Linked DNA regions of Nisaea sediminum. The protein of the gene in region 2 binds, or shares a complex with, the protein of the main gene of each other region. Links are inferred from orthologs where the notes say so. Each region holds a gene or a part of one and is shown on either strand. Other genes may lie near its edges.

Region 1 (14,284 bases), on a different replicon or contig from region 2:
AGCTCTTTCACCACCGTGCCGGGATCGATGCCCCGGTTCAAGACCGCATCGACGCCCTCGGCAATCGGCATCTCGACGCCGAGTACGCGGGCCCGGCGGTGCAGGGCGGCGGCAGTGAACACGCCCTCGACGACGGACGGGCTGCCGCCCAGAATATCCTCGAGCGTTTCGCCCTTTCCAAGGCGCGTGCCGAGGGTGAAATTGCGCGAGCTCGTGCTCGAGCAGGTCAGCACCAGATCGCCGAGCCCCGAGAGTCCCATGAGGGTTTCCGGCCTACCGCCGAGGGCGACGGCGAAACGGGTGGCTTCGGCAAGGCCGCGGGTGATCAGCGCGGCGCGGGCATTGTCCCCGAGATTCATGCCGGACACGATACCAGCGGCGATGGCGAGCACATTCTTCACCGCGCCGCCGACCTCGGCGCCAACGATATCGGTCGAGGCATAGGGCCGGAAGGTTCCGGATCCGAAGGCCTCCCCCAGCTTCAGGGCCAATGCTTTGTCGGCGGCGGCGAGGGTGACCGCGGTCGGTTTCCCGGATGCGGCCTCGCCGGCAAAACTCGGGCCGGAAAGCACAGCGACCGGATTGTCCGGCAGCAGCTCCGCGAGGACCTGGCTCATGGTCTTGTCTGTGCCGTTCTCGATCCCCTTTGCGGCGGAGACCAGCGGGACGCCGGGCGCAATCGAAAATCCCGCGAGCGCCGCGCGCATATGCTGCGCCGGGACGACGAGAAGCAGGGCATCGGCACCGTCGATCGCGGTCTCCGGGTCGCTTGTGACCTCGATCTCGTCAGGCAGGCGGATCCCCGGAAGATAGACCCGGTTTTCGCGGAGGCGTCGCATTTCCTCCGCCTGTTCGGCGCGGCGAGCCCAGAGCGAGACCGAACGGCCGGCTCGGCGCGCCGCGAGTGCGAGCGCGGTACCCCAGGCCCCGGCCCCGAGTACGGCGATCCGTTCGATCTTCATGCCTTCACTCCAGCGCCGACGGCCTTTGGCGCGCCCGGATCGAGCGGCCAGCGCGGGCGCGGCGCGAAGCTGAGCGGATCTCTCTCGCCGGCACGCAACCGTTCGATCCCGGCCCAGGCGACCATGGCGGCGTTGTCGGTACAGAGCCCGATCGGCGGCGCGACGAAATCCATCCCGCTCTTCCCGGCCAGGTCCGAGAGGGCAGCGCGGAGATGTTTGTTCGCCGCGACGCCGCCGGCGACGACCAGCGCATGTCCGGCCCCGTGCATTTCGGAAAAAACCTGGATCGCGTTGCGGCAGCGGTTCACGAGGCTCGCGGCGACGGCGTGCTGGAACGCGGCGGCAATGTCCGCGATGTCCTGCTCCGTTGGCTCACCGAGGGCCGAGACCTTCTGCCGGACGGCGGTCTTCAGACCGGAGAAGGAAAAGTCGCAACCGGGTTTGCCCACCATCGGCCGCGGCAGTTCGAAGCGCTCCGGATTGCCCTTCTCTGCAGCCTTTTCCAATTCAGGACCGCCCGGATATCCCATGCCGAGCAGTTTCGCCGTCTTGTCGAAAGCCTCGCCGACCGCGTCGTCGATCGTCGTCCCGAGACGGCGGTACTTCCCGAGTCCTTCCACAGCGATGAGCTGGCAATGGCCGCCGGAAACGAGAAGAAGAAGATAAGGAAAGGGTACGTGATCGGTCAGCCGGGCGGTCAGCGCATGGGCCTCCAGATGGTTGACCGCGAGATAGGGGATGCCGCGCGCCATGGCGATGGCCTTCGCCGTCATGGTGCCGACGAGCACGCCGCCGATCAACCCGGGCCCGCCGGTCGCGGCGACTGCGTCGAGCGCCTCGAAACCGATACCGGCCTCCTCAAGCGCACGCTCGATCACCGGACGCAGATGGTCGAGATGCGCCCGCGCGGCGATCTCCGGGACCACACCGCCGAAAGGCGCGTGATCCTCGATCTGGGTGAAGACCACATTGGCATGGATCCGCCCGTCGCCGTCGACGACCGCCGCCGCGGTCTCGTCGCAGCTGGTCTCGATCCCGAGCACCAGCGGGTTTCCGCCAATTTCTCTTTGCTCTTCCAATGCCATGCGCTCCGGTCTACACAGTCCGCCCATGGAAGACCAGTCGAAAGCAAAAGCTCTGATCCGCCTCGGCACGCGCGGCTCCAAACTCGCGCTGGCCCAGGCCTACGAGACCAAGCGCCGGCTTGGTGAAGCCTTCCCGGAACTGGCGCCGGAAGGCGCGGTCGAGATCGTCGAGATCAAGACCACCGGCGACAAGGTGCAGGACCGCGCGCTGGCCGAGATCGGCGGCAAGGGCCTGTTCATGAAGGAGATCGAGGCGGCCCTGCTGGACCGCCGGATCGACATCGCCGTGCACTCCCTGAAGGATGTCGAGACGTTCCTGACTGAAGGCACCGAACTCGCGGCGATCCTGCCCCGCGAGGACCCTCGTGACGCGCTGATTTCGTTCAAGGCGGATCGCATCGAGGACCTTCCGCAAGGCGCGGTCATCGGCACCGCATCCGTCCGCCGCGCGGCACAGCTCCTCAGCAAGCGGCCGGATTTCAAGACCATCCTGTTCCGCGGCAATGTCGAGACACGGTTGCGCAAGCTTGCCGAAGGCGAGTGCGACGCGACGCTTCTGGCGATCGCCGGCCTCTCCCGCCTCGGCCTCGGCGACCGTGCGACCCGGGTTCTGGAACCTGAAGAAATGCTGCCGGCAGTCTCCCAGGGCGCGATCGGCATCCAGTGCCGGATCGGAAATACGCCCGATGACGAGCGGATCTTCGACTGGGTGCGCGGGATCAACCACGCCGAGAGCGAGACGCGGGTCAAGGCCGAACGGGCGATGCTTGCACGCCTCGACGGGTCATGCCGTACACCGATTGCCGGGCTTGCGGAACTGATCGGCGACGGCATGCTCCGTCTGCGCGGCCAGCTTGCCGCGCTCGACGGCTCCGCGCTCTGGTCGGCAGAGGCGACCGGGCCGGCAGACGCCCCGGAGACGCTCGGGGAACTCGTCGGCGAGGACCTGATCGCGCAGGCTGGCCCCGGCTACAAGGTCTGAGCAGTATGCGCGTCCTCATCACGCGAGCGGTTGAGGATGCAGAGGCCCTGGCCGGGGATCTGGTCACCGTGGGGATCGAAAGCGTGCTCGCCCCGATGCTGTCCTGCGACTTCCTCGACCCGAGACCGGATCCCGCGCTCCGGCCCGCCGCATTCATCGTGACCAGCCGCAACGGTGCCGAAGCTCTGGCCCGCTACACACGGGATCGCTCTCTCCCGGTTTACGCTGTCGGCGATGCGACGGCCGAACGCCTCCGCCGGCTGGGTTTCGAGACAGTGGAAAGCGCGGCCGGCGATGCGGCGGCTCTCGTCGACCTGATCGCCCGCCGGATGGAACCGAATGACGGCCCGCTCGTTTTCCTCAGTGCAGAGGAAGTCGCCGGGGACATCGACGGGACGCTCAGGGAACGCGGATACGATCTGCGACGCATCGTCGCTTACCGAAGCGTGCCCGTAACCGGATTTCCGCGAGAGACCGAGACCGCGCTGCGCGAAGGGAAGCTCGACGGGGCGTTGTTCTTTTCGTCGAAAACGGGCCGCACTTTCGTCTCCCTTGTCGAGAGAGCGGGCCTGGCCTCATGCTGTCACGACTTGACCGCTTTCTGTCTCAGCGAGGCGGTGGCCGACAGTGTCTCGGAGCTTCCGTGGGGCTCGGTCCGCGTCGCGGAGCGGCCGACCAAGACGGACTTACTCGGGCTGATAACCGCCCTATGTAACAAAGACGATTGAAAAAAATTTGCTGATTCCGCTGCGCCTTGATGCTTCGATGGCAGTGGAGCCTGAACGGGATACGAAGCGTCCCGTGTCGTGGAACTGGGATGACCTGAGGCGATGAGCGATCCAAAGAGCGATACCGGCGGACTGTCCGACAAGGAAGCCGTGGAGACGTTGAAAGACGTGGAGGATGCGACGGTGATCGATGCCGATCCGGCCGGGGAGTCCGGGCCGAAGTCGGTGTTTTCCTCGCGGACGAAAGTGATCGGAATTCTCATCGTCCTGTTGCTTCTCAGCGGCGGCGTCGCAGCGGCGCTCTATCCGCTCTGGCAGGATCACGCAGAAAACTTCGTCGAGCAGAACGGCATTCCGGTCACCGTCCCGGAAGTGCCGGAGAACGGTTTCTACGGGATGGTCTCGGACGTCATCGCGTTCCTCCGCGGAGCGCCGAGCGAACAGGCTCCGCAACAGGCCGCAGAGCCGGGGGCGGAACCGCAGCCGGTCGCCGAAACCGCGCCCGATCCCCTGACGGCGCTCGCCGACCGTGTCGTAGCGCTTGAAGCTCAGATCGAAACTCTGACGCGGGACTTGCAGGCCGCCCGAACCGCCGCTGACGATGCGGCACTGGCGGCAAGCGAGGCCTCGAACGCGCTCGGCGCCCTCAAGACCGGTTCCGCAGACCGGTCCGAGGCGGAGGCGGGACTTAAGGCTGAGTTGGAGGCCCTGCAAGGCCGGATCGACGAACTTGCAGCGCGCCAGGCCGTGGCCGGTGGCAGCGGAAGCGGTGCCGCAATCAATGAAGCGCTTCTGAGCACCATCGGCGCGTTGCGGGAACGGATCGTCGTTCTCGAGGCGCAGGAGAAGGTCTCCCCTTCCGATCTGAGCGCCGTCGCAAGCCGGATCGACTCCGCCGAGAGCGGTGCCGGAGAGCGCATCGCCAGTCTGGAAGCCGAACTTTCCGCGGTCCGCCAGATTGCGGAGAAACGTGCGCCCGAACGGGAGCAGGCGGGTTTGCTGCTGCTCGCTGTCGGCCAGCTCGAGGCCGTGACGATTACGTCCGCGTCCTTCGACGGGCAGCTTGCCGCGGTGAAGGACCTTGCCACCGGTGGAAATCCTGCAGTCGATGACGCGGTCGCCGTGCTCGACCGTCACAGCGCCGGTGTCGACACGATCTCCGCGCTTACGGAGCGCTTCGACGGCATGGCGAAGGCGGTGTCCCAGGCGAAGATCGCCGGCAGCGACGAAGGCCTTGTCGGCAAGACCCTGAACAAGGTGGCCTCCCTGGTGACGGTGCGGCGGACGGACGTCGCCGAAGGACCGGGCGTCGATGCCGTTCTGGTGCGGGCCGAAACCGCCCTCGACGCGGGCGATCTTTCCGGTGCCGTCTCAGCGCTCGAGGAATTGAGCGGTCCGCCCGCGGAGCGCGCAGGCGACTGGATCGCGGCCGCCAAGGCGCGCCTCGCGGTCGACGGAGCGGTCTCGCAGCTCCGCGGTGCCGCGCTCTCCTCCGTCGCGAAGGCAGGATAGCGCCATGTTCAGGATCTTCGGGTTCTTCATCCTCGTCGGCGCGCTGGTTTTCGCCTCGATCCAGCTTGCCGACAATCCGGGACAGATCTCCGTCGAGTGGCTCGGCTACAGGATCGATACCTATTTCGGGGTCGCCCTGCTGGTTCTGCTCGTCGCGCTCTACCTCCTGCTCGTCGCCTATCGCCTCGTGCGCGGCCTGCTCGGTCTGCCCGGCGGATTTCTCGACCGCCGCGCGGCGCGGCGGCGTGACGACGGGCTGAACGCCCTCAGCCTCGGCATGGCGGCGATTGCTGTCGGCGACGCCGAGGAAGCGCGCAAACAGGCGCGGCGGGCCGAGAAACTGCTCGGCGATCCCGCCAAGACCCGGCTGTTGTCCGCCCAGGCGGCGGCGCTCGGCGGCGACAGGGATGCCGCCGGCCGCTATTTCGACGCGCTGACGGAAAGCCCCGAAACCAAGTTCGTCGGGCTGATCGGCAAGCTGCGTCAGGCTCTTGAGGCGGGAGACAGCGAAGCCGCACTACCGCTGGCTCGGCAGGCCCGCAACCTGCGGCCCGATTCCGCCTTTGCCGCCCGCACCCTCTTTACACTCGAAACCGAGGCGGAAGACTGGGACGAGGCACAGAAGACTCTGTTCGATGCCGTCCGTCGCGATCTGATCCCTGAAAGCGAGGCCAAGCGCTACCGCGTCGCCATCGACATGGAGCGGGCCCGCCTGAAAGAGGCGGAAGGCCAGCTCTCCGAAGCGGCCGATTTCGCGCTGCGCGCCCTCAAGGTCGAACCGGCCTTCGCGCCGGCGGTGCAGATCGCTGCAGCCGCGGAGACTTCCAAGGGTCGGACCAAGAAGGCGCAGAAGCTGCTGGAGGATGCCTGGCAACAGGCACCGCATCCGAACTTCGCAAAGCGCTACGCGGATCTCTGGCCGGATGATTCGCCGGTCCAGCGCTTCAAGCACATCCAGAAGCTTGTCGGCACCGGGAAGGAAACCACCACCGGGCGGATCGCGCTTGCCGAAGCGGCGATCGCAGCCGAACTCTGGGGCGATGCCCGGGCGGCACTTGATGCCATTCCGGCGCCGGAGCGCCGGGCCGCGGTCTTCCGCTTGCTGGCCTATCTGGCGCAGGCCGAACACGGCAACGCGAGCGAAGCGCGGGCCCTGCTCGAGCGCGCCGGTTCCGCTGCACCCGACCCTGCCTGGACCTGTGCCGATTGCGGCGCCACCGCCGAGGTCTGGACCGTTTCCTGCGGCAATTGCGGTCACTTCGCCAGCCTGTCCTGGAAGCAGCCACCGCGGGTCTCGACCCTCGTCAGCCTGCCCCCGGAAGCCATCTCCGAACCGGCTGTACCGGAGACGCCACTGATCGTCGGCGACATTGAGGTCGCCGAGGCACCGGCGCCGGATCCGGCTCCCGAGAAGGGGCCACCCGCCCCGACGGAGAAACCGGGTGCGGCGGACGGCGAACCCTCCGCAGAGGATGGGGACAGGCCAAACCCGGAAGACGTGGTGCGTCGACTCGCGTGACTCTTACTGCAAGCTGAGTTAAATTAGCGGTTGGTTCCGGTACAATACCGGTTGGGGGGGAAGTCGCCCCGGGTGAGCTTAGGGTCCAGAATGGAGCCGTTCCGATGACAACCATATCCTCGATCTCATCTCTGTTCAGACCGACTCCGCCGGAACCGCGGACCGTCGGCACTTCCGGCACGGCCCGCAGCGAGCAATCGGCGCCGCTTCCGACCTTCCGTACCGCGAACCCTGTCGCCTTTTCCGCTTCCGTGACCTCGGAAACTCGGACGCAGAGCGGCCTCGAGAACCTTTTCGGAAGCGAACTTGAAACCATCTTCGGCGCCCTTAACAAGCGGGGCGACTCCGAGGCATTCCTCAAGGAAGCACTCGACAGCCTTAAGGACCTGACGCAGAAGGCGCTCGAGGATCCGAGCGTCAGCGGGATCCAGATCCGCATTTCGAGCGTCAGCCAGCAGTTTCGCTCCGCCGATGGTGAAGGCGGTGTCTTTTCCAGTATTTCCCAGCTCTCGATAGAGGTTGGCCTGGTGCGGGACGGCAAGGTTGCCGCCGCCGACACCGAACTCCTGTCCTTCGAAGGCAAGAAACTTGCGCTGACAGAAGCGCAAAAGCAGACCGGTATCGTCAGCGGCCTGTTCACGATCGACGACAAGGAAGCCGAGACCGCCCCCAACAAGGCCCAGGCCGCCGCGATCGAAAAAGCTCTGGAGCGGCTGCGCCTTGTCAATGACGCGCTCGCCGCCTTCCGAAAGGGTGACCTTCGCCCGCTGCAAGAGATCGAGACCCTGTTCCGCGGCGGGACGCTCGACGCCGAAACCGTGCGCGCACTTTCCAAGGCCAAGGACGTCACCGGCAGCAAGGTCTTTCCCGGTAGCGGCATTCTCGATCTCTGAGATCTTCCGGCACTCGACAGGCCTTGGGGCTTCCGGCTAAACCGGGCGCGGGGATTCCGCTCCCCGTTTCGCACGCCCGATACCGGATTGGCCCATGTATATCTCGACCGAAGAGCAGAAAAACGAAGCCCGCGCCTGGTTCGAAACCCTGCGCGACCGGATCTGCGCCGCATTCGAAAAGATGGAGGACGACTACGAGGGGCCGTTGAAGGACCGGCCCGCCGGTCGCTTCAAGCGAAAGAGCTGGGAACGCGAGGGCGGCGGCGGTGGCGTGATGTCGCTGATGCAGGGCCGGGTCTTCGAGAAGGTCGGAGTGAACGTCTCGACCGTGCATGGCACCTTCTCGGAAGAGTTCCGCAAGTCGATCCCGGGCGCAGATGAGGATCCGCGCTTCTGGGCCTCCGGCATCTCTCTGGTCGCGCACATGCACTCACCCAAGGTACCGGCCGTACATATGAACACGCGGCACATCACCACGACGAAATCCTGGTTCGGCGGCGGTGCGGACCTGACGCCGATGGTGCCGGAACAGGTCGACACGGATGCCTTCCATGCCGGTTTCAAGGCGGCCTGCGACAAGCACGATCCGGCCTACTATCCGAAATTCAAGGAATGGTGCGACGAGTACTTTTTCCTGAAGCACCGCAACGAACCCCGTGGTGTCGGCGGGATCTTCTACGATTATGTGGACGGCGATTTCGGGAAGGATTTCGCCTTCACCCGGGACGTCGGCACCGCCTTTCTGGAGACGTATCCGAAGATCGCGCGCCGGCGGATGAACGAGGACTGGACCGAGGCCGAGCGGCACCACCAGCTGGTTCGCCGCGGGCGTTATGTCGAATTCAATCTGCTCTACGACCGCGGCACGCTTTTCGGGCTGAAAACCGGCGGAAATGTCGAGGCCATCCTGATGAGCATGCCGCCGCAGGTGATCTGGCCGGCCCCCGAGGGTCTCTGAGGCACCAAGTGATACTCCTATTTCAGTTGGGATTCGTAAAATTTTGCATTAACTTCTTCTTTACCTTTCGGCAGACGGTTGCCGGGGAACGTGATTTATGTGGCATGAGTGATGTCGATATCCGGAACGCTCATATTTCCGACGACCATTTCACCCGAAGGACCGGTTGCGTCCTTCAGGGCGGAAACGCGTGCGGAAGAGCGGCAGCCGGTCGGCAACGAGCGCTTTACCGCGCCGCGCGATCAGGAGACACCGTCGCCATCTGACCAGCGGATCCCGCAGGCTTCGCCCCAACCGATCGTCAATCCGGCAAATCTCTCTCAGGCTCAGGAAACCGGAACGCCGTCACAACCCGCGGCCGGTCCGGTTCAGCAGGCCGAAGCCGGGACAGACGGGGAGCCGCCCCGCGCGTTCGCCGACCCGACGCGGCTTCGCGAGGTCCAGCAGGGCGAAGGAGGCGAGAGCGACGAAATCAGGCTCGGACTGCAGGGCGAAGAGAAATCGACCGACATCGCGGCCCGCCTGGTCCCCGTGTCAGGCGTCGAGAGCGCGGACTCCGTGGCGCTCGACGGCCGTCCGGACTCGGTCCGTGTCGGCGACCTGATCAGCGATGACCAGCGCCTGACCGGCGATCCCCTGGAAGTCCCTAATTACGCCATCGATCCGGACGAACGCTCGCTCCAGATCTTTAACGAGCGCTTGACCCGGACAACCGAGGTCCTGCAGTTCCTGAGCAGCCGCCCCAACGTGGGCACGGCACGCGGCGTCAGCATCATCGTCTGAGCCGAGTAGTTCCGCTTCAGTCGAAGCGCATCTCCGCCTCTCCCAGTCCCGGAAACTCGATCTTTGCGGCAACGCCGGCACCCGCGAACGAGATCCCGTTCCACGATCCGGTCGTAATCACATCCCCCGACTTGAGGCCGCGCCCCGTCATGGAACCGGTGCGCTCCAGCGCGTGATTGGCGAGCCAGGCCATCAGGGTAAAGGGGTCCCCGCCCTTGAAGCTGCCTGTATCCTCGAAAACAACCTTGCCGTCGAACAGAACCCGGACCGGCTGATTGGGGATATCGAGCGCTTCCGGCACCGGCATTTCCGTGCCGAGCACGAGAGAGTCGTTGGCCTGGAAGTCCATCAGCGCCCAGAGCGGATCGACTTTCGGCCAGTCCCGAAGGCGTGATTCCACGACCTCCATGGTGACGATCAGGGTCGAGGCCGCCGCGCGCAGATCCTCTGCCGTATAGGGGACATCGCGCGCCGGAAGGTCCCGGCCGAGACGAAAGGCGATCTCCGCCTCGATACCGAAATTGCGGTGCGCTTTCGAGGGCAGGACCTGTCCCGAGGGATAGAGCTTCGACGCCGCGATCGGTGCCGCCGTCGGCGCGGTACCGGGACTGCTTCCAACCTTCCAGGCACCTGCCGTGCGTCCGAGCAGATCGAAAGCGGCGTCCTGGATTGCGAATGCTTCCTGCTGCGTGGCGGGCGCGTCCCCGGCCGGGATATCGGCGATCGGCACACCGCTTTCGAACGCCGCGTGGAGTCTGGCGGCGGTTCGGGCAATCTTCTCGCTCATGTCTTTTCCTCGGCAATCATCCGGCGGGTTTCGGCAAGGCAGGCGTCCCGGTCCGGAACAAAGTCCCGTGCGATCCACCAAGCTTCCAGGCGGCGGAGAGCCTCGCCGACGGACGGGCCGGCGGCAAGTCCCATTTCCACCAAATCGGCGCCGCGGACCGGAAGGTCCGGCTTGGGCCAGGTCCGCGACGCTTCGATCATGGCCTCGGCATCGGCGGAACTGATCGCCCCCCGGGCGGCCTTCAGACGGACCGCATCCTCGAACAGCGCGTTGCCGAGGCGGTATATGTCCGGGCGGAACGAAGGAGCGCCAGGCTCCGGTTCGGAGACGGAAAGCGCATGAAACCGGGCGGCCTCGGCGTTCGAGAACCGCATGCGCTCCGAGGCGCGGAATGCATGGCCGTTTCGTTCGGGCGCGAGGGCGGCGAGCCGAAGAACCGGGTCCGCCGCTTCGTCATCCATCTCGATCAGGCGCAATAGCGCCTCCAGATCGTAGGGACCGGGCAGGAATACTTGAAGCACGCCGGCATTTTCCATCAGATCGAGCACCGGAACAGGAGACGGCGCCGAGAGAAGCTTCAGGAACTCGACCCGGATCCGCTCGCCGGACAGGCTGTCGATCAGACCCGCATGCTCGCGGCAGGCCTTGAGCCCGGCCGGGTCGACCTCGCCCTTGCCGTAATAGGCGTGAAACCGGAAGAAGCGCAGGATCCGGAGCACATCCTCCCGGATCCGCGTGGTCGGATCGCCGACGAAGCGGACCTTGCCTGCCAGCGCATCGCCATGCCCGCCGAAAGGGTCGTCGATACTGCCGTCCGGGCGCAGGAACATCGCATTCATGGTGAAGTCGCGGCGCGCCGCGTCCTCGCGCCAATCTTCCGTAAAGGCAACGACGGCGCGGCGGCCGTCGGTCTCTACGTCGAGCCGGAGCGTGGTGATCTCGAAATGCTCATGATTGACGACCGCCGTGACAGTGCCGTGGTCGAGCCCGGTCGGAACCACGCGGATGCCGGCATCCCTCAGCAACTCCATCACCTTTTCCGGCGTGTAACGGGTGGCGATGTCGACATCGGCGATCGGGATGTCGAGGACCGCACTCCGCACGCATCCGCCGACGAACCGTGCCATGTCGCCGTCGCGGTTCAGGACCTCCATGACGGCGCGGGTCTCGGGGGCCGTCATCCAGGGTTTCGGGGAAATGCGCATAAAGCGGGTTCCGGATTCAGTTGCCGCGTTCAGGCGTCGACGCGTGGCAACAGGACGTCGACGAAGTTGACCAGCATTCCGGCCGTAGCACCCCAGATATAATAATCGCCATAGGGCATGGCGTAGAAGCTGCGTGTCTGGTTGTTCCACTCGCGGCTGTGGCGCTGGTGGTTCGCGCGGTCGAGAAAGAACGGCAGCGGCACCTCGAAGATTTCCTGCACCTCGCCGGGCTCGGGCCTGAGTTCGAACGGCGGGGTCAGCAGGCCGACGACCGGCGTGATCTCGAAACCGGTCCGGGTGCGGTAGAGATCGAGCTGGCCCACCACCTCGATATGCCGGCGGTGCACGCCGATCTCCTCTTCCGTTTCCCGAAGCGCGGTATCCGCTGGCCCCTGGTCCTCTGCTTCGGCCCGTCCGCCTGGAAAGCTGATCTGGCCCGGATGCACCGGCAGATCGTCCGACCGCCGCGTGAAGAGAAGCGTCAGGCCGCCCTCGCGTTCGACCACCGGAATCAGGACCGCGGCGGGGCGCCGTCGCTCGGCCACTTCCATGCCGGGATTGAGATCGTGATCGCCGCGCCCGGCGCCGTTCTCGATGGCGCTCGTCAGCGCCGCGCGCAACCGCTCCCTGTCAAAGATGCCGGTCATATCGACCCCAACTCGTGAAAAATGCCGCCACTCCAGAGACCAAGCACAGTTTCTCCATCGCGCTCCATCGGTATCGCCTGATCGACCAGATCGTAAAATATCGATCTTGTGATCAGTGCATCCAGCCCGTTTCCGGTATCGATATAGGGACGCGGCTCGCCGCTTTCCGGATTGGTCTCGACACGAATCCGGTGTTCCGGTCCGGCAGCCACAATGCGGTCAAGGTTTGTGCGGAGCATGAGTCTCCGAGTTGTCATGTCCTCCGCACCGGTCTCGTCGTACCATGCGGCGACGATGGTGAAGGGCGCGTCGTCCACCGTGATTCGGCCGCGCTCGACCGGGGTGCGGAGCGAATAGCCGCCATCCTCGTCCCGGTGGAGGACGGTGGCGAAGAGCTTTACCAGGGGGAGCCGATTGATAGGAGTGCCAAGATGATACCAGGTGCCGTCGCGATCGATCCGGATCCCGTAATGCCCCATATCGATCTGTTTGCGCGGTTCCGGCTTGCCAGTTGCTGCGGCTGCGATACGCTCTAACTGATCTTTGGATGGGGGGAGATCGGAAGACGCGTTCGATGCGGTCATCGGTAATGGCTGCTTCTATGAGTTCTTCGGCGTGCGCCGGCCAGGTCCGGCGGGCCAGTGATTAGAAGGAAGTATAGAGTCCATGACCAATTCCTCCACTCTCGATCAACGGCTCGAAACCGAGACCGTCGAAAAAATCGATGCGCTGGGTGCCCGCATGGCGAAAGCGAGGGCGCAGGTAGAGACGGTGATCTTCGGCCAGCGCGACGTCGTCGACCAGACACTGACCACCGTTCTCGCCGGCGGACATGCGCTTCTGATCGGCGTTCCCGGCCTCGCCAAGACGCGCCTCGTCGAGACCCTCGGCATCGTGCTCGGGCTCGAGGACAAGCGTATCCAGTGTACCCCGGACCTGATGCCCGCCGATATCATCGGCGCCGAGATTCTCGAGGAATCGGACGATGGCAGGCGGCATTTCCGTTTCGTGAAGGGACCGGTCTTCGCGCAGATCCTGATGGCGGACGAAATCAACCGCGCCAGCCCGCGCACCCAGTCGGCGCTGCTGCAGGCGATGCAAGAACGCACCGTCTCGGTTGGCGGCCATACTTACGAACTGCCCTCCCCCTTCCTGGTGCTCGCGACCCAGAACCCGCTGGAGCAGGAAGGCACCTATCCGCTCCCCGAAGCCCAGCTCGACCGCTTCCTGCTGCAGATCGATGTCGGCTATCCCGACCATGATGCCGAGCGCCGCATGCTGCTCGCGACCACCGGAAGCGAGGACGTGAAGGTCGAGCCGGTGCTGAACGGCCCGGAGCTGATCGAGGCACAGAAGCTGCTGCGCCAGATCCCGGTCGGCGAGAGCGTTGTCGAAGCGATCCTCGGAATCGTCCGCTCCGGCCGCCTGGAGACCACCGAGGTGGAAGAGGTGAAGCGGCATGTCGCCTGGGGGCCCGGACCGCGCGCCAGCCAGGCGCTGATGCTCGCGGCCCGCGCCCGCGCGGTGCTCGACGGCCGGCTCTCGCCCTCGATCGAGGATGTTCTGGAACTGGCGCCGCCGGTGCTCAGGCACCGCATGGCGCTGAATTTCGCCGCGCGTGCCGAAGGCGTCTCGCTCGACGATATCATCCAGCGGCTGCTGGCCGACTATCGCTGACCCGGGGGGCGCGCCATGCGTCATCACGCCGAGGAACTCGCCGGTAAATTCCCGCCCCTGCTCGTGGCGGCGGAGCGGGTTGCCGCGACCGTCTCGCAAGGCATGCACGGGCGGCGGCGCGTCGGCATGGGCGAGGCCTTCTGGCAGTTCCGTCCCTACCAGATCACCGACTCGGTGCGCCGGATCGACTGGCGCCGCACGGCCCGAAGCGACGAGGTCTATGTCCGCGAGACGGAGTGGGAGGCCTCCCAGAGCGTCTGGATCTGGCGCGACGCCTCGCCGTCCATGCGTTTCGCCTCCGATCGGACCCTGCCGGAAAAGACGGTGCGCACCGATCTCCTGGTCCTTGCTCTTGGCGCATTGCTGACCGAGGCCGGAGAGCGGATCGCACTGCTCGGCGAGGGAACCCCGCCGCGCGGCGGGCGGAGCGGTTTGAACCTCTTCGCGAACACGCTGGAGAACGCTCGAAACAGCGCCGCCAGCCTGCCGGCGCTGGAGCATCTTCCGCGCCATGCGGTCACCGTGATGGTCTCCGATTTCATGGAG
Region 2 (14,426 bases):
AGTGCCGACGAGCCGCTCCGAGCCTGTGAAATGCACCGACTGCATATAGGGGCCGCGCCCGATCAGCTGACCGTCCTTGTGGCCGGTACGCTCGACCAGCACCGGCTGCACCGTACCGGCGGACGCGGCGTTGTAGGCAAGCTGCTGCGCGTTCAGAAGCTGCTGCAATGTTTCCAGTCTGTCCGATTTCACCGCCTCGTCGACCTGCATGTCCGTGCCCGCGGCCGGAGTGCCGGGCCGGGGGCTGTATTTGAACGAATAGGCCTGAGCGTAGCCGATATCCGTGACAAGTTTGAGCGTCTCGGCGAAATCCGCGTCGCTTTCCCCCGGATGCCCGACGATGAAGTCGGAAGAGAGGGCGAGGTCCGGACGCGCCTCGCGCAGCCGCTCGACGACACGGCGGTAGGCCGCCGCGTCGTGCTTGCGGTTCATGGCTCGCAAAATGCGGTCCGAACCGGACTGCACCGGGAGATGCAGATAGGGCATCAGCTGCGGCACGTCGCGATGCGCGGCGATCAGCTCCTCGTCGACATCGTTCGGATGCGAGGTCGTGTAGCGGATCCGCTCCAGCCCGTCGATCTCCGCCAGCGCACGGATCAGCCGCCCGAGGCCCCATTCCCCGCCGCCGGCTTCGCCGTGATAGGCGTTCACGTTCTGCCCGAGCAGGGTGAGCTCCGAGGTACCGGACGCGACCAGCCGGCGCGCTTCCGCCAGCACCTGTTCGGCAGGACGCGAGAATTCGGCGCCGCGGGTATAGGGCACGACACAGAAGCTGCAGAACTTGTCGCACCCTTCCTGGATCGACAGGAATGCCGCCGCGCTGCTCGCGTGGCGCTCTTCCGGCAGGAAATCGAACTTGCTCTCGACCGGGAAGTCGGTGTCCACCACGCCGGCACCGCGGGTGCCGCGTCCGCCGGAAGCGGCTTGCCGCTCGCCAGCCTTGCGCTCGGCTTCGCGCACCAGTTCCGGAAGCCGGTGGTAGGTCTGCGGACCGAACACGAGATCCACGAAGGGCGCGCGGCGCACGATCTCCTCGCCCTCCGCCTGGGCGACACAGCCCGCGACCGCGATCAGCAGCGGCCTGCCCTCGGCGGCGCGCGCTTCCTTCTCAAGTCGGATCCGTCCGAGCTCGGAAAAGACCTTCTCCGTCGCTTTTTCGCGGATATGGCAGGTGTTGAGGATCACCATGTCCACGTCTTCCGGCGTTGCCACCGGATCGTATCCGAGGGAAACGAGGCTGTCCGTCATACGCTCGCTGTCGTAGACGTTCATCTGGCAGCCATAGGTCTTGATGAAGAGTTTCTTGCTCACGCGCGCTCAGCCTTACCGTCGCTCGAAGGGTCGAATTTCAGGAGATCGGCGGCACAAATACGCCGAGTGAAACTGAAATTCCAGCGTGCGTTTGCTTCCATCAGGAGAATGCTAACACCGGGCCACCCACAGTCAAGCGACAGTACCGCGCGCAAACCGGGATTCCGCGGCGGGAACCGCGAAGCGAGGCGCGATCAGCGAATTTCCTAGACGCGTCCCGAAAGCGCGCGCGAAACACCGCGCGAGACGACCTGCTCGCAGTGTGCCGCAAGCGCCTTGCGGTTCGCGAAAACTGCCGGGTCGACCGGCTCGTGGAACTCGACCTCGACGTCGACCCGGCCGAGCGCCAGCGCTTCCAGCAGGTGCGGCACGAGATCCATGTCCCCGTACCAGGCATAGAACGGACGGAGTCCGCGGCCCATCGGCATGCCGTTCAGCCGTGTGTAGGTGATCGAGACCGGCTGTACCTTGAGCTCACCGGCCGGATCGCGCGCCTCGGCGGCGGCGAACATGGAGCTCTTGAATGGCAGCGTGCGGTTGCCGTCGTTGCTGGTGCCCTCGGGAAACAGCACCAGGCGGTCCCCGCCGGCGAGCCGGTCGGCGATGGCATTGGCATGGTGCTTCGAACGGCCCCGGCGGCGCTCGACGAACACCGTGCGCTGCAGAATCGCCAGCAGGCCGAAGCCGGGCCAGCTCTTCACCTCGCTCTTGGCGATGAAGCTCGCCCGGAGCAGGCTTCCCAGAATGACAATGTCGAAATAGGAGGCGTGGTTGCTGGCGTAGAGCACCGGCCCCTTGGCCAACGGGCGACCCCGCACCTTCACCCTGAAGCCGAGCAGGCGGGCGCAAAGCCCGTGATAGAAGACCGGCAGCGCCGAGGACATCGGCGAGCGGAATGCCAGCAGGAGCATCTGCAGCGGCAGAAGCGTGCAGGTCAGCGCACCGTAGAGCGCGATCCGGCGCCAGACCAGGGTGCGCGACGGCGCGACCATGCCCGCCGCTTCGACGGGCTCGAGGTTGCGCTCCCACGATCCCAGGAGACCGGGATCACCGAGGATGTCCTCCTCGTTCAGCTCCTCAAGCGCTCCGGCGATGCTCATTGGATCGAGATCCCGCGCGCTTCGCGTTCGTAGTGCTTGTAGTATTTGTCGGAGACGCTGCTGGTCTCGACGATCACGCAGACATCCGTGGTATTGAACTGATGATCGATCACCGCGCCGTGCCCGACATAGCCGCCGAGCCGGAGATAACCCTTGATCAGCGGCGGCAGCGTGGCCGCGGTGCGGCGCGGATCGATCTCTTCCGCCACCATGCGGTTCATTTCGACATAGCGTTCCGGCAGCGCCGTCGCCCGGATCCGCTCCGGCGCCAGATGCTGGTGATGGAGATAGGCGAGCTGCGTCCGCAGCGCCTCGGCATCGTTGCCCGGCAGGCTGGCGCAACCGAACATCAGCGAGATGTCGTTCTGGAACACGTAGGCCGCGATGCCCTTCCAGAGCAGCTGCATGGTCGGACGGGTTCGGTAGCCGCTCGCGGTGCAGGAGCGGCCAAGCTCAAGGATCTCGCCCGGCTGGGCCTCCAGCCTGGAGATGTCGAATTCATCGGCGGTGTAGAACCCGCCGGCGGTCTCGGCGGCAGAGCGACGGATCAGGCGGTAGGTGCCGACCACCGCTTCCGGGCCGTTTCCAAGGCTGTGATCGAGCACGAGAAGATGGTCGGCCACATCGTCGAAAGAATCCTCGTCGAGGCGGCTGGCGCTGGCGGCAGCCGACGGGATCGCGCCCATCTCCTCATAGAACACCCGGTAACGCAGCTGCTTCGCTGCGAGAATGTCCTCTTCCCCCGAAGCGAGCTTTACTTCCAGGGAGCCGGAGAGCAGCGGCTGATCGCCAAGCCGGTCCGAACCGGCGATGGAGACCGGGCTGGTTTCGGAGAGCGTCGTGCGCGTCGGAATCGAGAATCCCATGATCAGTCGCATCCCTATCTTCGGGGCCGCAGGTCACCGGAACCGAGGATGCCGCCGCGGCCGCAAATCCATGGCTCCGATATGGGTACGCGTTGCGCCGCCGCCAGAAAAATCGCCCGGACGGCGTGGCGGATGGATCCGGAAGAGCCTATCCGATGCTCGCTTATACCGACAGACCGATGACAGTTTTCACACATTCGCATGACAGTCTGGTTGCAGCGGAAATCCGCTAAAAACCGGTATCTTCGCCTGATCCGTCGCGCCCGCGCCGGCCGCGATCGTCAATCGTCGAAGATTAGCTGCATCATTATGGCATCGGCGTGGCTGCCATTGCCCGATTTGTAATAGTTCGGACGGCGGTCGAACGCCGTCATTCCGAGGGCCTCGTAAAGCCGGATCGCCGGCAGATTGCCGTCCTGAACCTCGAGAAGCAACCTCTCCGCTCCCGCGTTGCGGGCCTTGTGCATGGCATGCAGCATGAGCAGCCGCCCGAAGCCATGGCGGCGCTGCTCCGGGGCAACGGCGACAGTCAGGATCTCGGCAAAGTCGCCCAGGCTGCGAAACAGAACGAATCCCGCGAACCGGGGCTGGCCTTCGATATCGAGGATCGCCGCGCCGGCCGTTCCCGGCACCGCGAGGAGCTCCTCCAGCGCAGCGCGCGACCAAGGCCTCTCGAAGAGCGCGCCGTGCAACCGGGCGGCCTCTGCAAGATGCGCCGTCAGGCTCTCGTCCAGCACGAACCGTCCGCCTGTCATCATGACGATGCCGGATGCGTGACGTCGGGCGCCCTGAGATAGAGAGGCGCGGCCTGGCTCTCGGTGCCCGCTTCGAGAAGGGCGAGACCGAGCGCGGAAACGTCGTCCGCATCCGGCACTGTGGCCGGGCTGCGGATACAGGCAGACCCGAGCAACGCGGCGACCTTGTCCGCGGCGTCGCCCGCCAGCAGCAACGGTGCGGAGACGGCAAGCCTCGCGAGCCGCTCCGCGATGGCGTCAGCCGGGAGAGCTGCGGGCGCGCCTTCCGGCGTTCCGTCCGCCTTGAATATCTGCAGGAAGAGGTCGGCGCGCCGACTCTCCAGAACAACGGCGAGCGCATTCGAGGCATCGCCGCATGCCGCGCGCGCCGCGCGTGCGACCGCGGCGAATCCGGTAACCCCGACGACCGGAATGCCGAGCGCCTGGCCCAGCCCCTTGGCAAAGGCGAGGCCGATCCTGAGGCCGGTAAAGGAGCCCGGACCGCGGCTGACCGCAATCGCGTCCAGGGCCTCGAAACCGAGTCCGGCTTCCCGCATGATCTCTTCGGTCATCGGGGCGAGACGCTCGGATTGTCCTCTGGTCATGTCCTCGCGGCGCACCGCGCGCACATCCGCGCCGACGCGCAGAGCAACGGAGCAGGCGCCGGTGCTGCTGTCGATGCCGAGAATTGTGCGAGGCTGGTGCGCCATCTTATTTTCCGCCGCGAAATGCGTATGTTAGAGTGACAACGCGGCCCGAAAGTGCAAATTTTCCAGTCGCATCGCTGCCTGTAAACCACGTTGGCGGACGACAGCAAAGGAATATAGTGTCTATGCCGAATCGTACGCACTTTCGCCGCCCGGACCGGAGGAACGCCCTTCGGCCGGCCTCGGCGCGCAAAGTCACGGCCGCTTTCCTCCTGGCCATCTCCTGCCTCTTCGCCGTCTTTTCCGGCCCGCTTGCGGCACAGGAAATTTCGGGTGCGGTGATCACGATGTATCACCGTTTCGGCGAGAACGATTTTCCCTCGACCAGCATCCGTATCGAGCAATTCGAAGAGCATATCGAGGAGCTAAAGAAGGAGCGGTATCACGTTCTGTCGCTTCCCGAGGTCGTCGAAGCGCTGAAATCGGGGAAACCGCTGGCGGACCGCACCATCGCGATCACCGTCGACGACGCATATCTCTCCGTTTATGAGCACGCCTGGCCGCGCCTGAAGGAGGCCGGCATTCCCTTCACCCTGTTCGTCGCCACCGGCGCGATCGACCGTCAGGTGAAAGGTTATATGAGCTGGGATCAGATCCGGGAGCTGCGCGACGGCGGCGTCACGATTGGCAGCCAGACCCGCTCGCATCCGCATATGACGACGCTGGACCGTCTCGCGCTCGACCGTGAGCTTGCCGAGTCGAACCAGCGTTTCGTCGACGAGCTCGGCGCTAAGCCCGAACTCTTCGCCTATCCTTACGGCGAATACAGCCTGATGGTGCGGAAATCCGTTGCCGATGCCGGCTTCACCGCCGCGTTCGGGCAGCATTCCGGCGTCGCCTATACCGGCATGGATCATCTCACCTTGCCGCGCTTCGCCCTGAACGAGCGGTATGGCGGGATCGACCGGTTCCGGCTGATTGCCAACGCCTTGCCGCTCCCGGTCAGCGACGTGCTGCCGGAGGACACCTTGCTTGTCGAGAACCCGCCCGCCTTCGGCTTTACGCTGGACGCGTCGATCGGCAGCCCGAACAGTCTGTCCTGCTTTGCCTCGAGCGAAGGCGAGACCCATCTCGAATATCTGGAACAGCGCGTCGAAGTACGTCTGAAACAGCCGTTCCCGCCGGGCCGCTCGCGCATCAACTGCACGATGCCCGGACCGGACAACCGCTGGCGCTGGTTCGGCACGCAGTTCATCGTGCCGTAAGGGAGGAGGGGCCGGCGGTCAGCCGGCCTGATTGAACGCGGTGACGATATTGCGATTGAGCAAGGCGTCGTCCAGTTCGTTCAGCCGGTTCTTGTCAATTACCCGGCGCAGGATCTCGACATAACGCTCGCCGATCTCAGCATAGGCGAGCAACCCTCCGGCAAGCTGCTTGCCGTCCAGCCTCTCGCCGCTTTCGCGCATCGCCTCGCGGCCGATGCGGAACTCCTGGTAACTCGGATGGGTGTTGAGATTATGGATATAGGAGGAGACCGAACTCAGCAGGGTGTCGTATTTGCGGACAACATGACCCTCGCTGTCGGTGCGCTCTGTCGGGACTATGCCCTTGTCGTCGCTCCAGGCCCGCTGCCCGAAGAGGGCGTTACCGTGACGGGCGAACCTGGACGAGCCCCAACCGCTCTCGACCGCCGCCTGCGCCAGGGCCAGTGACACCGGAACCACGTCGACCCGGCGGTTCAAGGCATCAAGCAGCGGACGGTCGATATCGTCAGAGGACTTCACGCCGTACCGCTCCGCCAGACGGAGAAGCCAGTCTCTTTCGGGCGGATGCAGGTTGGCGCCGTCGAGCACGCGGTCGCGTAGGCGAATCAGTTTGGCTCGGTCCCGCGAAACGCGTTCGTTCGCGCTCAGGACCAGCGGAAGCACTGCGGAGAAGAACAGCTTCTTCTTCCTGCCGACTTCGTCGATAAAGCCGAGATCGCCGGGCAGGCTCGAGACGTAGATCGCCGGAACCGGTTCCGATCCGCGCCGAACTTCCTTCAGGTCGAATCCGACGGTACCGAATACGAACTCGAGCGCCTGGGTATTGGCGGGTTCGACAACATGCCCCTTCGGCACAGAGGCCGTCTGGACCGGTCGCTCGGTATGCTCCGGGGGAGCGGTCTCGGGGGGTTCGACTAAAAAGGATATCTGGGTCGCGAGTGCTGCTGCGCCGGCGACGAGCGCAACCATATGGAATGACGGCATTTTCAGACACTGTTTTGTCATTGAAAAAACCGCTGCCACATTCTGCCGACAACGATCATACCGCTACATATAGATAAAGGGAATCCCTTGCCACTGCATTTCGCACATAGCTGGTATTCGTCTTATTCTTGATTCGAATACTTACATCGCGGCGGCGCGAACTTCGCGGACTTCCGGGATATAGTGACGGAGCATATTCTCGATGCCCATCTTCAGGGTCGCCGTCGAACTCGGGCAGCCGGCGCAGGCACCGCGCATATAGAGCGTCACCACACCCTCGTCGAAGCTTTCGAAAACGATATCGCCGCCATCCATCGCCACCGCCGGGCGCACGCGCGTATCCAGCAGTTCCTTGATCTGGGAAACGACTTCGCTGTCCTCGCCGTCGGCACTGTGCCCGGCTTCGGACTCCGCGGTCACGACCGGACGGCCGGCGGTGAAATGCTCCATGATCACGCCGAGCACCGCCGGCTTCATCAGGTACCATTCCTTGTCGTCGCGCTTGGCCACGGTGATGAAATCGCCGCCGAAGAACACACCCGTCACGCCGTCCACGTCGAACAGCCGTTCCGCCAGGGGCGACTTTCCGGCCGCTTCCTCTTCCGAACGGAACTCGGCGGTGCCGCTTCCCATCACGTCCTGCCCCGGCAGGAACTTCAGCGTCGCCGGATTCGGCGTTTCTTCAGTCTGGATGAACATCCCATTCTCTCCTTGAGGGACCCCCGGCCCGGCCGGCGCCTTCTTGAGCTGTGCGCCGGTCCTGACGGGGCCCGCGACTTGCAATTCGTCGGGCACTAAATTGGTACTATATAGAGTGACCCTGGGGAAAGCGAATTCAAGCCCACTTTTTGCGATGAGCGCGCTGCCTTATCATTGAATTGCCGTCACGGCGCAAGGAAAGACAGTCTTTCCAGAACGGAGCCCGGATCCTTTGAAAGCGAAATCGGTGACCGACCGGCAGATCGACCCCATACGTCCGCATATCCGGATCACCCACCAGGGCGCCGATCCCGAAGCGGCCCTGCCACCCGGCAGCTCGCTCTCCGCGGAGGATCTCACAATGGCGCCCGACCGCTGGCTCATGGAGCGCTCGGCCGGGATCCTGTCGATGCGCGAACTGATGCGCGATCTCTGCAATCTCCTCGTTGCGCAGGGCATGCCGATGCTGCGCACCACCTGTTTCATCCGCACCCTTCATCCTCAGGCCCGGGGCCGCTCGGTCATCTGGCGCAAGACGATGCGCGATCCGGAAGAAATCATGGTGCTGCACGGTATCGAGGAGACGGAAAGCTTCCAGCGCAGCCCCTTGCCGCTGATCTTCGAGGGCGCCGGCGCCATCAGGCGACGGCTCTGCGAACCGGCGACACCGATGGACTTTCCGGTGCTGCACGATCTGAAGGCGGAAGGGGCGACGGACTATGTCGCCATGCCTCTGAAGTTCAGCGACGGCGCGTTGAATTTCGTAACCTGGACCTCCGATGCGGAGAACGGCTTCACGTCCGATCAGCTCAGTATCCTTGACACCCTGCTCCCCGCCCTCAGCATGAGGATCGAGATCCTGGAGCGGCAAAAGCTGACCCGGGACCTGCTCGAGGTCTATCTCGGACGCGATACCGGACGCCGGGTCCTGAACGGCGCGATCCGCCGCGGGACCTCGGAAACGATCCGCGCCGCGATCCTCTATGCCGACGTGCGCGGTTTCACCGCTGCATCCGATAACCTGCCCAGCGCCGAGATCATCGAAATGCTGAACGACTATTTCGAGATCATGTCGCAACCGATCGAGGAAAGGGGCGGCGAGATCCTGAAATTCATCGGCGACGGGCTGCTGGCGATCTTCCCGCTCGGCCGCGACAGCGTTGCCGGGGAAGCGGACGCGGCGCTGAAGGCCGCCATGGAGGCACAAACTCTGCTGCGCAGCCGCAACGCGCTCCGGGAAAAGCACGGCAAACCGCGGATCGAGCATGCGCTCGGCCTGCATGTCGGCGATGTCAGCTACGGCAATATCGGCAGCCCGACACGGCTCGATTTCACCGTGATCGGTCCTGCGGTGAACCTGGCGAGCCGCCTGCAGGGCCTCGGCAAGGATCTCGGCCACACGATCGTCGCCTCCGATGCCATCGCCCGGATGGCGACGCTGTCGCTCAAGACCCTCGGCAGCCATCCGGTGCGCGGCCTGCGCGCACCGGTGGAAGTGTTCACGCCTTACGGCGTGGAGCCGGTCACGGCTTGAGGAAGCCGACGATTTCCTTGGCTTCACGCACCACCGGCTCGGCGATCTCGCGCGCCCGGTCGGCGCCGCGCTTCAGCACCGCATCGACCGCAGCCGTATCCTCGGTCAACCGTTTCATTTCCGACCCGATCGGACCCAGCACCTCGACGGCCAGCTCGGCGAAGGACTTCTTGAAGTCCCCGAAGCCCTTGCCCGCGAACTGCTTCAGGACGGCATCTGTGTCCGTGCCCTCGAGCGCGGCATAGATCGCGATCAGATTCTTCGCCTCGGGCCGGTCCGCCATCTCCGCCGCCGTCTCCGGGATCGGATGCGGATCGGTCTTGGCCTTGCGGATCTTCTGCGCGATCTCGTCCGCCTCGTCGGTCATGTTGATGCGCGAATATTCGGACGTGTCCGACTTGCTCATCTTCTTGGTGCCGTCGCGGAGACTCATCACCCGCGTCGCCTCGCCGAAGATCATCGGCTCCGGCAGCGGGAAGAAATCGACACCGTACATCGAGTTGAAGGCCTGCGCGATGTCGCGCATCAGCTCCAGATGCTGCTTCTGGTCATCGCCGACCGGCACGTGCGTGCCCTTGTAGACCAGCACGTCGGCCGCCATCAGCACCGGATAGTCGTAGAGCCCGACCGTCGCGTTCTCGCGGTTCTTGCCCGCCTTCTCCTTGAACTGGGTCATCCGGTTCAGCCAGCCGATGCGGGCGACGCAGTTGAAGATCCAGGTCAGTTCGGCATGTGCCGGAACGGCGGACTGGTTGAAGATGATGCACTCGTCCGGATCGATACCGGCCGCGATCATGCCGGCCGCGACCTCGCGGGTCGCACGGCGGAGGTCCGCCGGATCGTGCGGCGGCATGGTGATCGCATGCATGTCGACGACGCAGAAGATCGAGTTGTAGTCGCGCTGCAGCTGCACCCAGTTGCGGATCGCGCCGAGGTAATTGCCGAGATGCAGGTTACCTGTGGGCTGCACGCCCGAGAAAATCCGGTTCATGTCACGCGATCCATAAGACTGAAGCGAAAAAGGGCCTGATTTATCGCGGCACGCTCGCCACTGGTCAAGGCCGTACTGGCTCAGCGTGCCGGGGAGCGCCGGAACGCCGTCTTGAGCTCCGCCGGGCGGAAGGCGCCGAGCAGGGTCGCGGCACCGAAATAAACCGCGAGCGCCAGCAGGATGAAAGCGAGCAAGGCCAGAGAACCGACCAGCGTTCCCTGCCCGAAGAGCGCAAGCTCTGCACGGTCCGCAAGCCAAAGAGCCGCGAACAGCGAGGCTCCCATCAAGAGAGCGGAGACAAAGATGCGTGGCAGCCGCTTGCGCGAGCGCTGGTCGAGGCTGAAGACCCCGTCGCGGCGCAGCAGCCAAGCCAGCGCGAAGCCGTTGACCCAGGAGGCGATGGCGGTGGCGAGCGCGAGGCCGACATGGGCGAGGAACTGCATCAGGATCAGGTTCAGCACGAGGTTGAGCACCACCGCGCCCGCCGCGACCTTGACAGGGGTCTTTGTATCCTCGCGGGCGAAGAAGCCCGGCTGCAGCACCTTGACCAGAACGAAGGCCGGCAGACCGGCAGAAAAGGCGATCATCGCCGCCGAGGTCGCGGCCGCGTCAGCCGCGCTGAAGGCACCGCGCTCGAAGAGTACGGTGATGATCGGCCCGGCCAGCACCGCGATCCCGACCGCGGCCGGCACGGTCAGCAGGGCGCCGAGCTCAAGGGCGCGGTTCTGGGTCGTCAGGGCGCCGGCCTCGTCGCCGCCGCGCCACTGGCGGGAGAGCATGGGCAGCAGCGCGGTCCCGATCGCGACACCGATCACTCCGAGCGGCAGCTGGTTCACCCGGTCGGCGTAATAGAGGAAGGAGATCGAGCCGAGCGGCAAGGTCGAGGCCAGCACCATGTCGATCAGCAGGTTGATCTGCACCACCCCGGCACCGAGCATGGCCGGCAGCATCAGGCGGAACAGCTTGCGCACCCCGGGCGTCAGCCTCGGCATACGCAGACGGAGCGAGAACCCGGCCCGCGAGGAGGCGCCGATCAGCCAGAGCAGCTGAGCGAGCCCCGCGGCCGCGACGCCCCAAGCGAGCACGTGACCCGGCGTCTCCAGCCGGTCCGCGAACCCGACCATGGCGCCGATCAGGATCAGGTTCAGCAGGATCGGGGCCGAGGCCATGGCGGCGAAGCGGTCGAGACTGTTCAGCACACCGCCATAGAGCGCGACGATGGAAATCAGCGGCAGATAGGGAAAGGTGATGCGGGTCAACTCGACCGCGATGCCAAAGCGTTCCGGTGTCGCAACGAAACCGGGCGCCAGCACATGCATGACCCAGGGCATGGTCAATTCCATCGCCAGGGTCAGCGCCGCCAGCACCGCACACATCATCGCCAGAGCATCCTCGGCAAACCGCTTCGCCTCGGCTCGGCCCTCTGCCTCGAGCGAACCGGCGAAGAGCGGCACGAAAGCGACGGTGAAAGACCCTTCGGCGGTCAGGCGGCGGAAGAAGTTCGGCAGCTTGAAGGCGACGAAGAAGGCATCCGCCACCGGCCCCGCGCCAAGGATCGCGGCGATCAGCACGTCGCGCAGAAAGCCCGTGACCCGGCTGATCATGGTGTAACTGCCGACTGTGGCGGCGGCGCGGATCAGGGACATGGCACTTTCGGCTTTGCGGCGGCGGAGCGGGAAGACTGCATTGGAACCGGGGCAGGAAAAAGGCTGCGGAAAGCCATCAAGAGCCGCTGTCGGATCGCGGCGGTGCCGCATCGTCGGCAAGCGCGGTCAGCAGAGCGTCGCGGATCTCCTGGATCCGCGAATCGGAATCGATCTTCAGCCCGAACAGGTCCTTCACATAGAACACATCGACGAAGCTCTCGCCATAGGTCGAAATCTTGGCCGAGAAGATCTGGATCTTGATCTCCCGGAGCGCCCGCGCGATGCGATAGAGCACACCCGGCCGGTCGGTCGCGTTCACCTCGATGACGGTGTGGGTGACGCTCGCCTTGTTGTCGACCAGCACGCGGGTCGGGATTTTCATCACCCGGGCCCGGCGCTCGATACTGCGGCGGCGCTTCACCAGCTCGGCGAGCAGATTCAATCGTCCGGTCAGGGCCTGTTCGATCGCCACGGAGAGCTTCGCCAGCTTGTCCGGCCGGTCGAAGGCCTTGCGGTCCTCGTCCTGGATCCAGAAAACGTCGAGCGCCATGCCGTTGCTGAAGGTCGCGATCCGCGCATCGACGATGCTCGCGCCGGAAATCGCCATCGCGCCGGTGATGCGCGAAAAGAGGCCGGGATGGTCCGAGGTATAGACGATGATCTCGGTCACCTCGCGGGCGGCATCGACCCGGCTTTCGATCGCGAGCTCACGGTCCTCGATCTCCGCGGCGCGGACCATGCGGGCATGGCGCACATGGGTTTCGAGGTCGAAAGCGAGCCAGTAATCCGCATAGCCGAGCGAGAGGTGGCGCTCGATATCTTCGGCTGGCCAGTCGACCAGCGCTTTCGCCAGCGCTCTCTTCGCCTTTTCGATGCGGCGCTTGCGGCCGGCCTCCTCGCCCTGTCCGGTCAGCGCTTCGTCCGAAGCCCAGTAAAGCTCGCGCAGCAGCGCCGCTTTCCAACCGTTCCAGACATTCGGTCCGACCGCGCGGATATCGGCGACGGTCAGCACCAGCAGCAGTCGCAGGCGCTCCGGAGACTGCACGATGGCGGAAAAATCATGCACGGTCTTCGGATCGTTCACGTCGCGCTTGAAGGCGGCATAGCTCATCAGCAGATGCCACCGCACCAGCCAGGCGACGGTCTCGGTTTCCTCCTCGCTCAGACCAAACCGCGGGCAGAGCCGCCGCGCGACCCGCTCGCCGAGGCGCGAATGGTCGCCGCCGCGGCCCTTGGCGATGTCGTGCAGGAACACCGCGACATAGAGCGCCCGCCGGGAAATCACCTTGTGGATCACCTCGCTCGCGATCGGCGCGATCTCCGCAAGCTCGCCTTTCTCGATCCGGTGCAGGATGCCGAGCATGACGATGGTGTGCTCGTCCACGGTGTAGACATGGTACATGTCGTACTGCATCTGGGCGACGACACGGCCGAAATCCGGCACGAAGCGGCCCAGAACCTGGGCCTCGTTCATGCGGCGGAAGATCCGTTCCGGGCCTTGCGGCGCTTCCAGCATCTCGACGAAAAGCCGGTTCGCCTCTTCGTCCTTGCGCAGGTCCTTGTCGATCCGCTTCAGGTTCTGGGTCACCAGGCGCAGCGCGTGCGGATGCAGCTCCAGGTCGTGTTTCTGCGCGGTGTGAAAGAAGCGGATGAGGTTCACCGGATCGCGGGAAAAGACCTCGTCATCCACCACGTTCAGCCGGTCGCCGTCGACCTGGAAGTCGCCGAGATCCCTTTTCCGCTGGAATCCCCAGGAGAGCCTGAGCCGGGGCTTGCGGCGGTTCTCCGCCTCGATGCTGGCGCAGAAGATGCGGGTCAGATCTCCGACATCCTTGGAGACCAGGTAATAGTGCTTCATGAAACGCTCGACCGCGACGGCGCCCGCACGGTTCGTGTAACCCATGCGCTTGGCGATCTCGGTCTGCAGATCGACGGTCAGGCGTTCCTCGGCTCGGTCGGTCAGATAGTGGAGATGGCAGCGGATGGTCCAGAGCAGCTTCTGCGCCTTGGCGAACTTACGGGCTTCCGCCGCCGTCAGCACCCCGCGCTCCACCAGGTCGGAGACCTGGTCGACCTTGTAGACATATTTGCCGATCCAGAAGAGCCGGTGCAGATCGCGCAACCCGCCCTTGCCGTCCTTGATGTTCGGCTCGATGACATAGCGGCTGTCTCCCAGCCGCTCGTGCCGTTCGTCCGCCTCGGAAAGCTTGGCCTCGACGAACTCCATCTCGGTCCCGGTCTCGACATCCTTGCGGAAGCGCCCGCGCAGGTCCGCGAAGAGCGGCTCGGCGCCCCAGAGATAGCGGAGCTCCAGCAGCGAGGTCCGGATCGTCATGTCCGCCTTTGCCTGGCGAATGCATTCATCGACCGACCGGGTCGCGTGCCCGACCTTCAGACGCAGATCCCAGAGCAGGTAGAGCATGTATTCGACCACCTGCTCGCTGTAGGGGGTCTGCTTGTAGGGCAGCAGGAAGAGCAGATCGAGGTCGGAATAGGGCGCCATCTCGCCGCGCCCGTAACCTCCGACCGCGGCGACACAGATCTGCTCGCCCTGGGTCGGATTGGCATTGCGGTAAATTCTTGTCGTCGTCGTGTCGGCGATCGCCCGGACGATTACATCCGTTAGATAGGCGTTGGCCCGGACCGCCT

The links.
Region 1: the proteins of tsaB (region 2) and tsaD are in contact, whole or in part, in a solved structure (PDB 4WQ4), measured with the Escherichia coli proteins. The link is inferred for Nisaea sediminum from one-to-one orthologs.

Annotation. Positions count from the first base shown.
Region 1 is NZ_JACZCQ010000010.1:148,368-162,651, reverse strand. What follows is about bases 1-2,842. They hold tsaD (tRNA (adenosine(37)-N6)-threonylcarbamoyltransferase complex transferase subunit TsaD), read right to left. Parts: upstream 2,042-2,842; coding sequence 959-2,041; downstream 1-958. Other genes in these bases: hemC (hydroxymethylbilane synthase), read left to right, coding at 2,073-2,842; IG122_RS19585 (NAD(P)H-dependent glycerol-3-phosphate dehydrogenase), read right to left, coding at 1-962. In the rest of the region: more of hemC, read left to right, coding at 2,843-3,029; IG122_RS19570 (uroporphyrinogen-III synthase), read left to right, coding at 3,035-3,757; IG122_RS19565 (COG4223 family protein), read left to right, coding at 3,860-5,269; IG122_RS19560 (heme biosynthesis protein HemY), read left to right, coding at 5,274-6,788; IG122_RS19555 (hypothetical protein), read left to right, coding at 6,893-7,681; hemF (oxygen-dependent coproporphyrinogen oxidase), read left to right, coding at 7,776-8,639; IG122_RS19545 (hypothetical protein), read left to right, coding at 8,751-9,422; IG122_RS19540 (2-keto-4-pentenoate hydratase), read right to left, coding at 9,439-10,209; IG122_RS19535 (CCA tRNA nucleotidyltransferase), read right to left, coding at 10,206-11,414; IG122_RS19530 (CoA pyrophosphatase), read right to left, coding at 11,444-12,061; IG122_RS19525 (DUF1285 domain-containing protein), read right to left, coding at 12,058-12,645; IG122_RS19520 (AAA family ATPase), read left to right, coding at 12,728-13,738; IG122_RS19515 (DUF58 domain-containing protein), read left to right, coding at 13,754-14,284.
Region 2 is NZ_JACZCQ010000006.1:569,215-583,640, forward strand. Bases 2,877-5,860 are described here. They hold tsaB (tRNA (adenosine(37)-N6)-threonylcarbamoyltransferase complex dimerization subunit type 1 TsaB), read right to left. Parts: upstream 4,722-5,860; coding sequence 4,032-4,721; downstream 2,877-4,031. Other genes in these bases: IG122_RS14735 (GNAT family N-acetyltransferase), read right to left, coding at 2,877-3,277; IG122_RS14740 (GNAT family N-acetyltransferase), read right to left, coding at 3,559-4,032; IG122_RS14750 (polysaccharide deacetylase family protein), read left to right, coding at 4,844-5,860. Outside these bases: tRNA (N6-isopentenyl adenosine(37)-C2)-methylthiotransferase MiaB, read right to left, coding at 1-1,311; IG122_RS14730 (lysophospholipid acyltransferase family protein), read right to left, coding at 1,518-2,411; more of IG122_RS14735, read right to left, coding at 2,408-2,876; more of IG122_RS14750, read left to right, coding at 5,861-5,923; IG122_RS14755 (glucosaminidase domain-containing protein), read right to left, coding at 5,942-6,778; IG122_RS14760 (NifU family protein), read right to left, coding at 7,049-7,606; IG122_RS14765 (adenylate/guanylate cyclase domain-containing protein), read left to right, coding at 7,839-9,140; trpS (tryptophan--tRNA ligase), read right to left, coding at 9,130-10,131; murein biosynthesis integral membrane protein MurJ, read right to left, coding at 10,212-11,777; IG122_RS14780 ([protein-PII] uridylyltransferase), read right to left, coding at 11,854-14,426. UniProt on the Escherichia coli protein: Required for the formation of a threonylcarbamoyl group on adenosine at position 37 (t(6)A37) in tRNAs that read codons beginning with adenine.